DNA from 2 places in the Rummeliibacillus sp. SL167 genome. Region 2 is predicted to be linked to the other one. Evidence: predicted binding sites of a transcription regulator. Region 2 holds the regulator's gene; the other holds the start of a gene.
The links. Region 2 encodes LexA, which represses DNA repair genes until DNA is damaged. Its sites were predicted from a motif close to CGAACATATGTTCG; they were not measured.
Positions count from the first base shown of each region.

Region 1: the regulator LexA is predicted to act here: its motif matches at 2,537-2,550, upstream of uvrB (excinuclease ABC subunit UvrB).

Region 1 covers NZ_VCBM01000001.1:2,064,953-2,069,400, reverse strand. Annotated here, with positions in the region: one part of gene prfB (peptide chain release factor 2) at 1-250, shown strand, start outside; gene FEZ13_RS09325 (YhjD family protein) at 1,230-1,607, shown strand; gene FEZ13_RS09320 (competence protein ComK) at 1,573-2,145, opposite strand; gene uvrB (excinuclease ABC subunit UvrB) at 2,626-4,448, shown strand, end outside.
Region 2 covers NZ_VCBM01000001.1:1,629,722-1,634,169, forward strand. Annotated here, with positions in the region: gene FEZ13_RS07335 (aminotransferase-like domain-containing protein) at 1-1,090, shown strand, start outside; gene FEZ13_RS07340 (YneB family resolvase-like protein) at 1,241-1,903, opposite strand; gene yneA (cell division suppressor protein YneA) at 1,893-2,213, opposite strand; gene lexA (transcriptional repressor LexA) at 2,381-2,995, shown strand; gene FEZ13_RS07355 (globin-coupled sensor protein) at 3,589-4,448, opposite strand, start outside.

The DNA of each region.
Region 1 (4,448 bases), 440 kb from region 2:
TGAAAAAGCGATGAGCATGTTACAAGCAAAATTATATCAATTAAAAGTAGAAGAACAACAAGCTCAGTTGGATGATATTCGTGGTGAACAAAAAGAAATCGGTTGGAGTAGTCAAATCCGCTCCTATGTATTTCACCCATATTCGATGGTTAAGGATCATCGCACTAATACCGAAACTGGAAATGTCCAAGCGGTTATGGATGGAGACATTGACCAATTCATCAACGCTTACTTGCGCTCACAATTGTAATGTAAAAATGAAGAAGGCTCATATTTCATAACTTTCTCTGATCTATATTAACAGACAGTAAGTCCCCAACATCAATAATCAAGTATAAGCTAGAGGGTAGTTGAGGGAGAGACTGTCTGTAAAAGGAAGAAGAAAGAAAAAAGCAAAATGTTGCCCCCATCAGTAGTTGAGGGAGAGACTGTCTGTAAAAGCCTAATTGGTTTGGCTAACATACAATAAGAGATAAAGAAAATAAATTTTGCTGATAGTAGAAATCGACAATCAAATAAACAAAAAGTACAATTCAGTGATGTGAATTCCAAAAGTTAGGTCGGAAAATCTATCTTTTAAGATTTCACCTCAATTTGAATTGTACTTTTTTACTTTGCGTGCGGATAAATGCGGATGACATCTTCTTACAGCTGACAGGCGTGCTGATTAGGAAAAAACAGATGATAAATTAAGCATAATTCTAAAAAAACACGTATTTTTAGCTCCATTTATACTGATCCTTGTTACGGCTAACCTGTTTTCTTCGAACGGTGCTTACTCGGTGAAGACGATTCAATGTCCTGCGGAAAGAGCAAATATCCTTTCCGAGAGAGCGAATAAAGTTCCCGAAAGAGCGAATAAATCCCCGGAGAGCGAATAAATCCCCAGAGAGCAAATAAATCTTCGGAAAGAGCAAATATCCTTTCCGAGAGAGCGAATAAATCCCCGGAGAGCGAATAAATCCCCAGAAAGAGCAAATAATCCCACGAACGAACAGTTGAGATACCTCAGCTTTGCTAAGGAAGCTCAACGTTCCGCCCGCAGGAAAGAGAGCAAGCCATAGCGGAAATCAACGAATACACAATATCTTGTGGAGAAAATTGAATCATCAACTTACTTTAATGCAGAACTTCAATTAAGAACATCTGTTTCTTTTTAACTTGTCAAAAATTTAGGATCGTTGTAAAATATAAAATAGAACATTTGTTCTTTATTTGGAGGTGGAATGATGTTAAAATTATCAAAAGAAGCAATCCAAATGCTAGAACAGGTTATTTACTTACCAATGGTTTTGCAGATTCTCCAAAGAGACTATCAAGCGTTTGAACAAGGAACCTTTAAATTGAAACAGCCCTATTTAAAATTAGTTGAGCAGACGATCCAATATGTTCAAAAGGAACTTGCGAATACGAAACGCTATTTGCGAAAAAATCAACTACAAGTATTACGTGGGGAACGAGATGACCTGTTTTCAGAATATATTTTTATACACCAGCGTGTACAAGATTCACGCCGTTATTCGAATATCCGTTTGCGTAACCATGTAGAAGAATTATTGTCCTATTATTTAACTAAGGCGCAAGAAATAAGTCAGTGCGAGCAGTAAATAGTAATTCGAGTGGATGATGTTTCCGCAGTATATCATCCATATGACGAAAATATAAAATGGACGCATAGTATTGCTGTCTCGAAAGAGTGACAAAACTAATCTGTTCTTCCGTGTAGACATCGTTCTTAAAATGCAGACCGATACCGTCGTGATCACCAATGATAGAATGCCCTCTGAAATTTTGCCATAAGATCCATGAATTGTGCTTCTTTTTAGGAGAAGCTGTAGGAAAGAAAATATAAAATTGGTTAATAAGCGATAAAACAATAGGGAGTTTAATCATATTTTCCTCTCTACTATTTTTGAGATGAACATTTTTGAAAATGCTGTTGGAATATTCTAAAGTAGCATCTAATTTAGTTCCTAAAGATGCACAAATCCGATTCATTAAACGGATTATTGTGCAGGGTACCACATATGTTTTTTCTAATTCTAAAATGAGCGAATAGTTATGACCATCCAAAACAATTGGTTTCAGCATGCAAATATTCGGTGTTAAACAAAAATCATAAAGATTAACGATTTCGTATTCCATCATACTTTCCTCCTTTGAGATTCTTATATCTTTTGCCAAAGAAATAGGTAATGGCCATTAATCGAATATGAATTGTATATGATATCACCAGCTTTCAACTGAAAATATGATGAGAAAATAAAAAGTTTGCAAATTCTTGATGTTTTTCCTATACTATCAAACAGTATTTGGCACACAAAAATGACAAAAGTAATCATTTAATTGGTAAAAAGGACGGTTTATCTGAACCAAATGAATAGTTTGATTGGAGCGAAAAGTTCTAAATAAACTGTTTTTTATTTGTTTTTTCGCAAAACTTTGCCAAAAATAAATCAAAAATAAATATTGAAATAACCTATATTCCTGTTTTTGGATAATTAAAGTGATTCAAGTAAGAAAGTTGTATAACGCTAAAACATATGTTCGTTATTTTCTCGATATTTGGTAACAGCTATGTTAAAATATAGCCATTAGATGGTAACGTGCGAGGAGGAAGAAAATATGGGGCAAGAATTTGATTTGCATTCGAACTATAAACCAAGTGGAGACCAACCAACTGCCATTCGTCAACTTGTGGAAGGTGTGCAACAGGGTAAAAAGCACCAAACGCTACTTGGAGCAACGGGAACAGGGAAAACTTTCACTATTTCGAATGTCATAAAAGAAGTGAAAAAGCCAACTCTTGTCATCGCACATAACAAGACACTTGCGGGACAGTTATACAGTGAATTTAAAGAGTTTTTTCCCAATAATGCGGTAGAGTATTTTGTCAGTTATTATGATTACTACCAACCAGAAGCGTATGTGCCACAAACAGATACGTACATTGAAAAAGATGCTAGTATTAATGATGAAATTGATAAGCTTAGACATTCTGCTACATCGTCATTGTTTGAAAGAGAAGATGTCATTATTATTGCATCCGTTTCTTGTATTTATGGTTTAGGTAATCCGGAAGAATATCGAGAAATGGTCGTTTCTATTCGAACAGGCATGGAAATTGAAAGAAATCAATTATTACGAAAATTAGTAGATATTCAATACGAACGAAATGATATCAACTTTACTCGTGGTAAGTTTAGAGTTCGAGGAGATGTAGTTGAGATTTTCCCAGCTTCTCGCGATGAACGATGTATCCGAATTGAGTTTTTTGGAGATGAAGTCGATCGAATTCGTGAAATCGATGCACTGACTGGTGAAGTATTAGGCGATCGTGAACATATCGCTATCTTCCCAGCTTCCCACTTCGTTACACGTGAAGAGAAATTAGTAAAAGCCATTGAAAATATAGAAGATGAATTAAAAAATCGATTAGCAAAACTACGCGCAGAAGATAAATTATTGGAAGCCCAACGATTAGAGCAAAGAACAAATTATGATTTGGAAATGATGCGTGAAATGGGTTTTTGTTCAGGAATTGAAAACTATTCACGTCATTTAACATTGCGAGAGCCAGGAGTAACCCCCTATACATTACTAGATTATTTCCCTGAGGATTTTTTATTAGTTATCGATGAAAGCCATGTTACATTACCGCAAATTCGAGGGATGTACAATGGCGACCAGGCGCGGAAAAATGTATTAGTAGATCATGGATTCCGTTTACCCTCAGCATTGGATAATCGGCCATTAAGATTTGAGGAATTTGAAAAACATATTCATAATGCCATTTATGTATCGGCAACACCAGGACCTTATGAGTTAGAACATACGCCTGAAACAGTTGAGCAGATCATTCGTCCAACGGGTCTACTGGATCCAGAGATTGAAGTACGTCCGATTGAAGGACAAATTGACAATCTGATCGATGAAATTCAACAACGTGTTGAACGAAATGAACGGGTACTCGTCACTACATTAACGAAAAAAATGTCAGAGGATTTAACGGATTATTTAAAAGAAATGGGCATCAAAGTTCAATATTTACATTCCGAAATCAAAACATTGGAACGAATTGAAATCATTCGTGAATTACGACTCGGCACTTATGATGTTTTAGTGGGCATTAACTTGTTGCGTGAAGGTTTAGATATTCCAGAGGTTTCATTGGTAACCATTTTAGATGCAGATAAAGAGGGTTTCTTACGTTCAGAACGTTCCCTTATCCAAACAATTGGACGTGCTGCTCGTAATGCGAATGGACATGTTATTATGTATGCTGATCAAATAACAGACTCCATGAGAAAAGCGATTGAGGAAACCAATCGCCGACGTACTATTCAGATGGCCTATAATGAGAAAAATCATATTATACCGAAAACCATTCAAAAGGAAATTCGGGATGTCATTCGTGCAACACAGGCGGCAGAAAAATCAGAATCATA
Region 2 (4,448 bases):
TTCCATTATACGATTAGGGACAGGTGAACTTTCTCCCCAATTATTACCGACAAAAAAATTGACAGAATCACTTCAAAAACTAACCTTTCATGAAAAAGATATTGGTTATTCTTCTCCACAGGGGAGTGACGAATTACGAATGGCGATCTGCCAATATGTAAAAAAACGTGGAATTACAACTACACCTGACAATATACTCATTGTTTCTGGTGCACTTCAAGCTCTTCAATTAATGGCATTGGGATTATTTGAATCAGGATCGATTGTCTTTCAAGATAGCTGTTCATATTTGAATTCCATTCATCCATTTCAATCATTTGGTATGCGAATGAAATCCATTAAACGTGATGAGTCTCTAGAAAAGACATTATGTTCATTCAAAAAGAATCGGCAATCTATATACTATACTGTCCCTACCCTTCATAATCCGACCGGAACTGTTTGGACAGCAAAGGAAAAACAAAATTTCTATGAAATGTGTAAATCTCTTCGAATACCTATCATAGAAGACGATGTTTATGCTGAATTATTGTTTGATACTCCTCTTCCGTCAATCAAATCTTTAGATTCTTCTGGACAAGTATTATATGTCAGTAGTGTTTCTAAAACATTAAGTCCAGGGTTACGCATAGGCTGGATTATTGGACCAACCCCTGTTATAAAACGACTGGCTGATATTAAAATGCAAATGGATTATGGTTCTAGTGCAATTTCGCAAAAAATCGTTACTTATTGGCTTACATCAGGACTTTATGAAAGGCATTTAGCTGAATTAGGATCTCAATTAAAAATACGTGCGGCATTTACCGAATCCATACTTCACAAATACTTTCATACAATTGCTACATGGGAAAAACCATTGGGAGGATTTTATATTTGGTTAAGATTTAATGAACCGATTGTTACAAAGGAATTCTTTTTAAAGTTACTTAAAGAGAAAGTATTGATCAATCCAGGCTATATCTATGATGTAGAGGATGCACATCATATTCGTCTATCTTTTGCCTATGCTTCTTATGAAGAATTAGAAAAAGCATTAATGATTTTATATACAGAAAGTATGCTGATATTTAAAACGAAAAGGCAGTAGAATTTCTTAACCGAGATTCTGCTGCCTAATCATTTTGTCAAATATCCATTCTCAGTCGAGTTGATATCTAATATTGTCCGTAAAATATACGATTTTTAACTATTACACTTTATACTTTAATGGAATCTTCTTAACATACCTGATCTATTTTCAATTTTTAAGGTTTTGCTCTTCTTCATATTCTTTATAACGCCTATGAACGGTAGCCTTGCTTATTTGGAATCCAAGTCCTTTTAATGTTGCAGTAATTTCCTCAAAAGTCATCCCCTTCTCTCTTAAATGAACAATCTGTTCGATTGGTGCATCAATTCTCTCCCTACCTTCCACATTGCCGCGGTCTTTTAAGTTATTTTCTGGCCTATAACCATTTTGCACAGCCCTTTTCATGCCACGCCGTATCTTTGCATTATGCAATTTTCGTTGATATTCTTCAACAATGGCTAAAATTTCGAGGAGCATTGTATCCATTTCATTTAATTTGATAGTGCCAGCATCACTTAAAGTAAAGATATCCACATTCAACTTTTTAAGCAAATGTAAAACAGCCATTCGACCATTACCACGTCCTAAACGTGTTTCATCTTGGATAAATAAATTCATAATGTGATATTCCTTTACAAAATCCAGCAATTCCAGTAAGCCTTCGCGTTCTATGTCATACCCGCTATGTCTATCTTTAAATACTGCTACTACCTCATAACCCTTTGACTGTGCAAATGCTCTCAGCTCAATTTCCTGTCTCTCAATCGACGTATCTTGTGTTTCCTTTTCTGTACTTACTCGACAATAAAGTACTGCTTTTTTATTCGTCATTTTTGTCACTTGCCAATACTACTTCTTTGTTTGTTGAATCAGATTGTTTATGGTCAGGAATGATTAAAGTATGACCAGCAATAATTTTATCATCTATAATATTATTCTCATTTTTTACTAGACGAACCCACTCAGCATTAGATAAATTTCCTTTGTATCGATCAGACAGAGACCAAAGTGTATCACCTTCTTGTACCTTAATATTTGTATATGTTGTTGTATCTCTATTAATTAGAAGTAGAATAGCCATAAAGATGACTGCAAATACCATAAACAATGCCGTATTTTGATTTCTTTTAACCCAATTCATACAAATCTCCCCTTCATCGAATGTTTGTTCGGAATATATGTTCTTAATATAAAACGAACATTTGTTTTTGTCAAACACTTTTTTCGAACTTATGTTTGCTTTGTTTGTTCGGTAATGCTATACTAAATTTAACAATTAGCAGGAAACTAAGATAAGAGGTGAACAGATTGAAAAAAATATCAAAAAGACAAGAAGATATACTAGAGTTTATTAAAGAGGAAGTTCGCACAAAGGGATACCCACCTTCCGTCCGAGAAATTGGAGAGGCTGTGGGGTTAGCTTCGAGTTCTACTGTACATGGCCACCTAAATCGTCTTGAAAGCAAGGGACTCATTCGTCGTGATCCTACAAAACCTCGTGCAATAGAGATATTGGACCAAGACAATATTACAAAACAAGGTGTGATTCATGTACCTCTAGTTGGAAAAGTAACGGCAGGTATGCCGATCACTGCCATTGAAAATATAGAAGAGTATTTCCCGATTCCAGATTTTTATGGCACTTCAGATGATCACATCTTTATACTTGAAATTATGGGTGAATCAATGATTGAAGCTGGTATTTTAGATGGTGATTATGTGATTGTCAAACAACAATCAACTGCCGATAATGGCGATATTATTGTGGCTATGACTGAAGAAAATGAAGCAACAGTAAAACGTTTTTTTAAAGAAGATGGATATTTCCGCCTTCAACCTGAAAATTCTTCTATGGCCCCTATCATTGTGGAAAAAGTTTCTGTACTTGGTAAAGTGGTTGGTTTATACCGAAACGTCCACTAATCTTTTATATGAAAAAGCATCCAAAACTATTCTAATTAAATAGATTTGGATGCTTTTCTTCATATAATCACTCAACTGACCTTATAAAGCGAAACTTTCATCAGTGTGGGGTTTTCTTCATCCTCGACTGAACTAGAGGAACTCAGGCGTTGTCACGTCCTGTGCCAACGTCTGAGTGACCAACATCTTGCCCGCCCTAACCAATCGGGCGCATGCGGCAGTTGTTCTCCCTCTTAACTTCTTTACTTTCGCTGAATTTTGAGCGGGAAGTATTACTGCCTATTAATACGGGATAAATATTGATATTTTACTAAATCGCTTTTTTATAAAAATGCCCGTATTCAATATCCTCTTCACATGTGATCACAAAAAAATCGTTTTCCTCGTTTGCATTATTTAAATAGTAAAAAATAAAAACGATGAGAATCCTTTATACTTATTCAAGCTCAAAGTAGTCAAAATTCTATTTTTAAACATTATCACTTCTTTTTAACAACCTTATGAATAAGGCATGTTATGTTAATGAAAGAATACAAAGCTATATTTTAACTTATTTTGCACAACTTTATCTGAAACTTTATTTCTATGTTACTCTACTTCATTTGTTTAGCAATTTCATTTAAATGATCAGTAGATACCGCCACGTCACTGACACCATTTGAAATTTCTTCGATGACAGTAACGAGTGATTGCAATTCTTCATCGATCTTCACACTGCCCTTTTTAATTTGTTCCATAAGTGTAAACACTTGATCAAAAAATTGATCGAGTTGTGTAATTTCTTTGACCCCATCGGATACTAAATCGTTCGCTTCAGCAACTGATCCAGTGACTCCTTCAATCCCCTTATTCGTATCAGAAATTAGCGTACTGACGTTAGCTAAACTGCTTTTTGTTTGTACAGCAAGTTTTCTAACCTCATCTGCAACTACAGCAAAGCCTTTTCCATGTTCTCCAGCACGTGCAGCCTCAATGGCAGCATTTAAAGCTAAGAGATTTGTCTGATCGGCTATAGAAGAAACGATTCCTGTAACATCTTGAATTTTTGCTGACGTCCCTTTAAGGATCCCGATCTGCTCGTTCACTTCATCCATACGTATTTCAATCTTTTTCATCGCTTCCATTTGAGCATTAAGACGCTGTTGGGCATCCAAATATTGTTGTTCGATTTCTTGTACGGATAAAGAACTTTCTTTTGCAACAGATACTAATTGGACTGACTGCCCAGACACCTGTTGTAAGGACACACTTGCTTGCTCTGTAATGCATGCAAGCTCTTCTGCCATGTCATGCACTTCATTTTGAGCTTTCTCTTTTTCCATCTGTGATATTTTCTTGACTCTTTCATTTTCCTTATCATAGGCTTCCAATACAATAACCTGCTCTATAGATAAAATTTTATTGAGAGCATTGGAAAATGCTGCATATTCTTCTTTACTTGTCGTATTTTCAA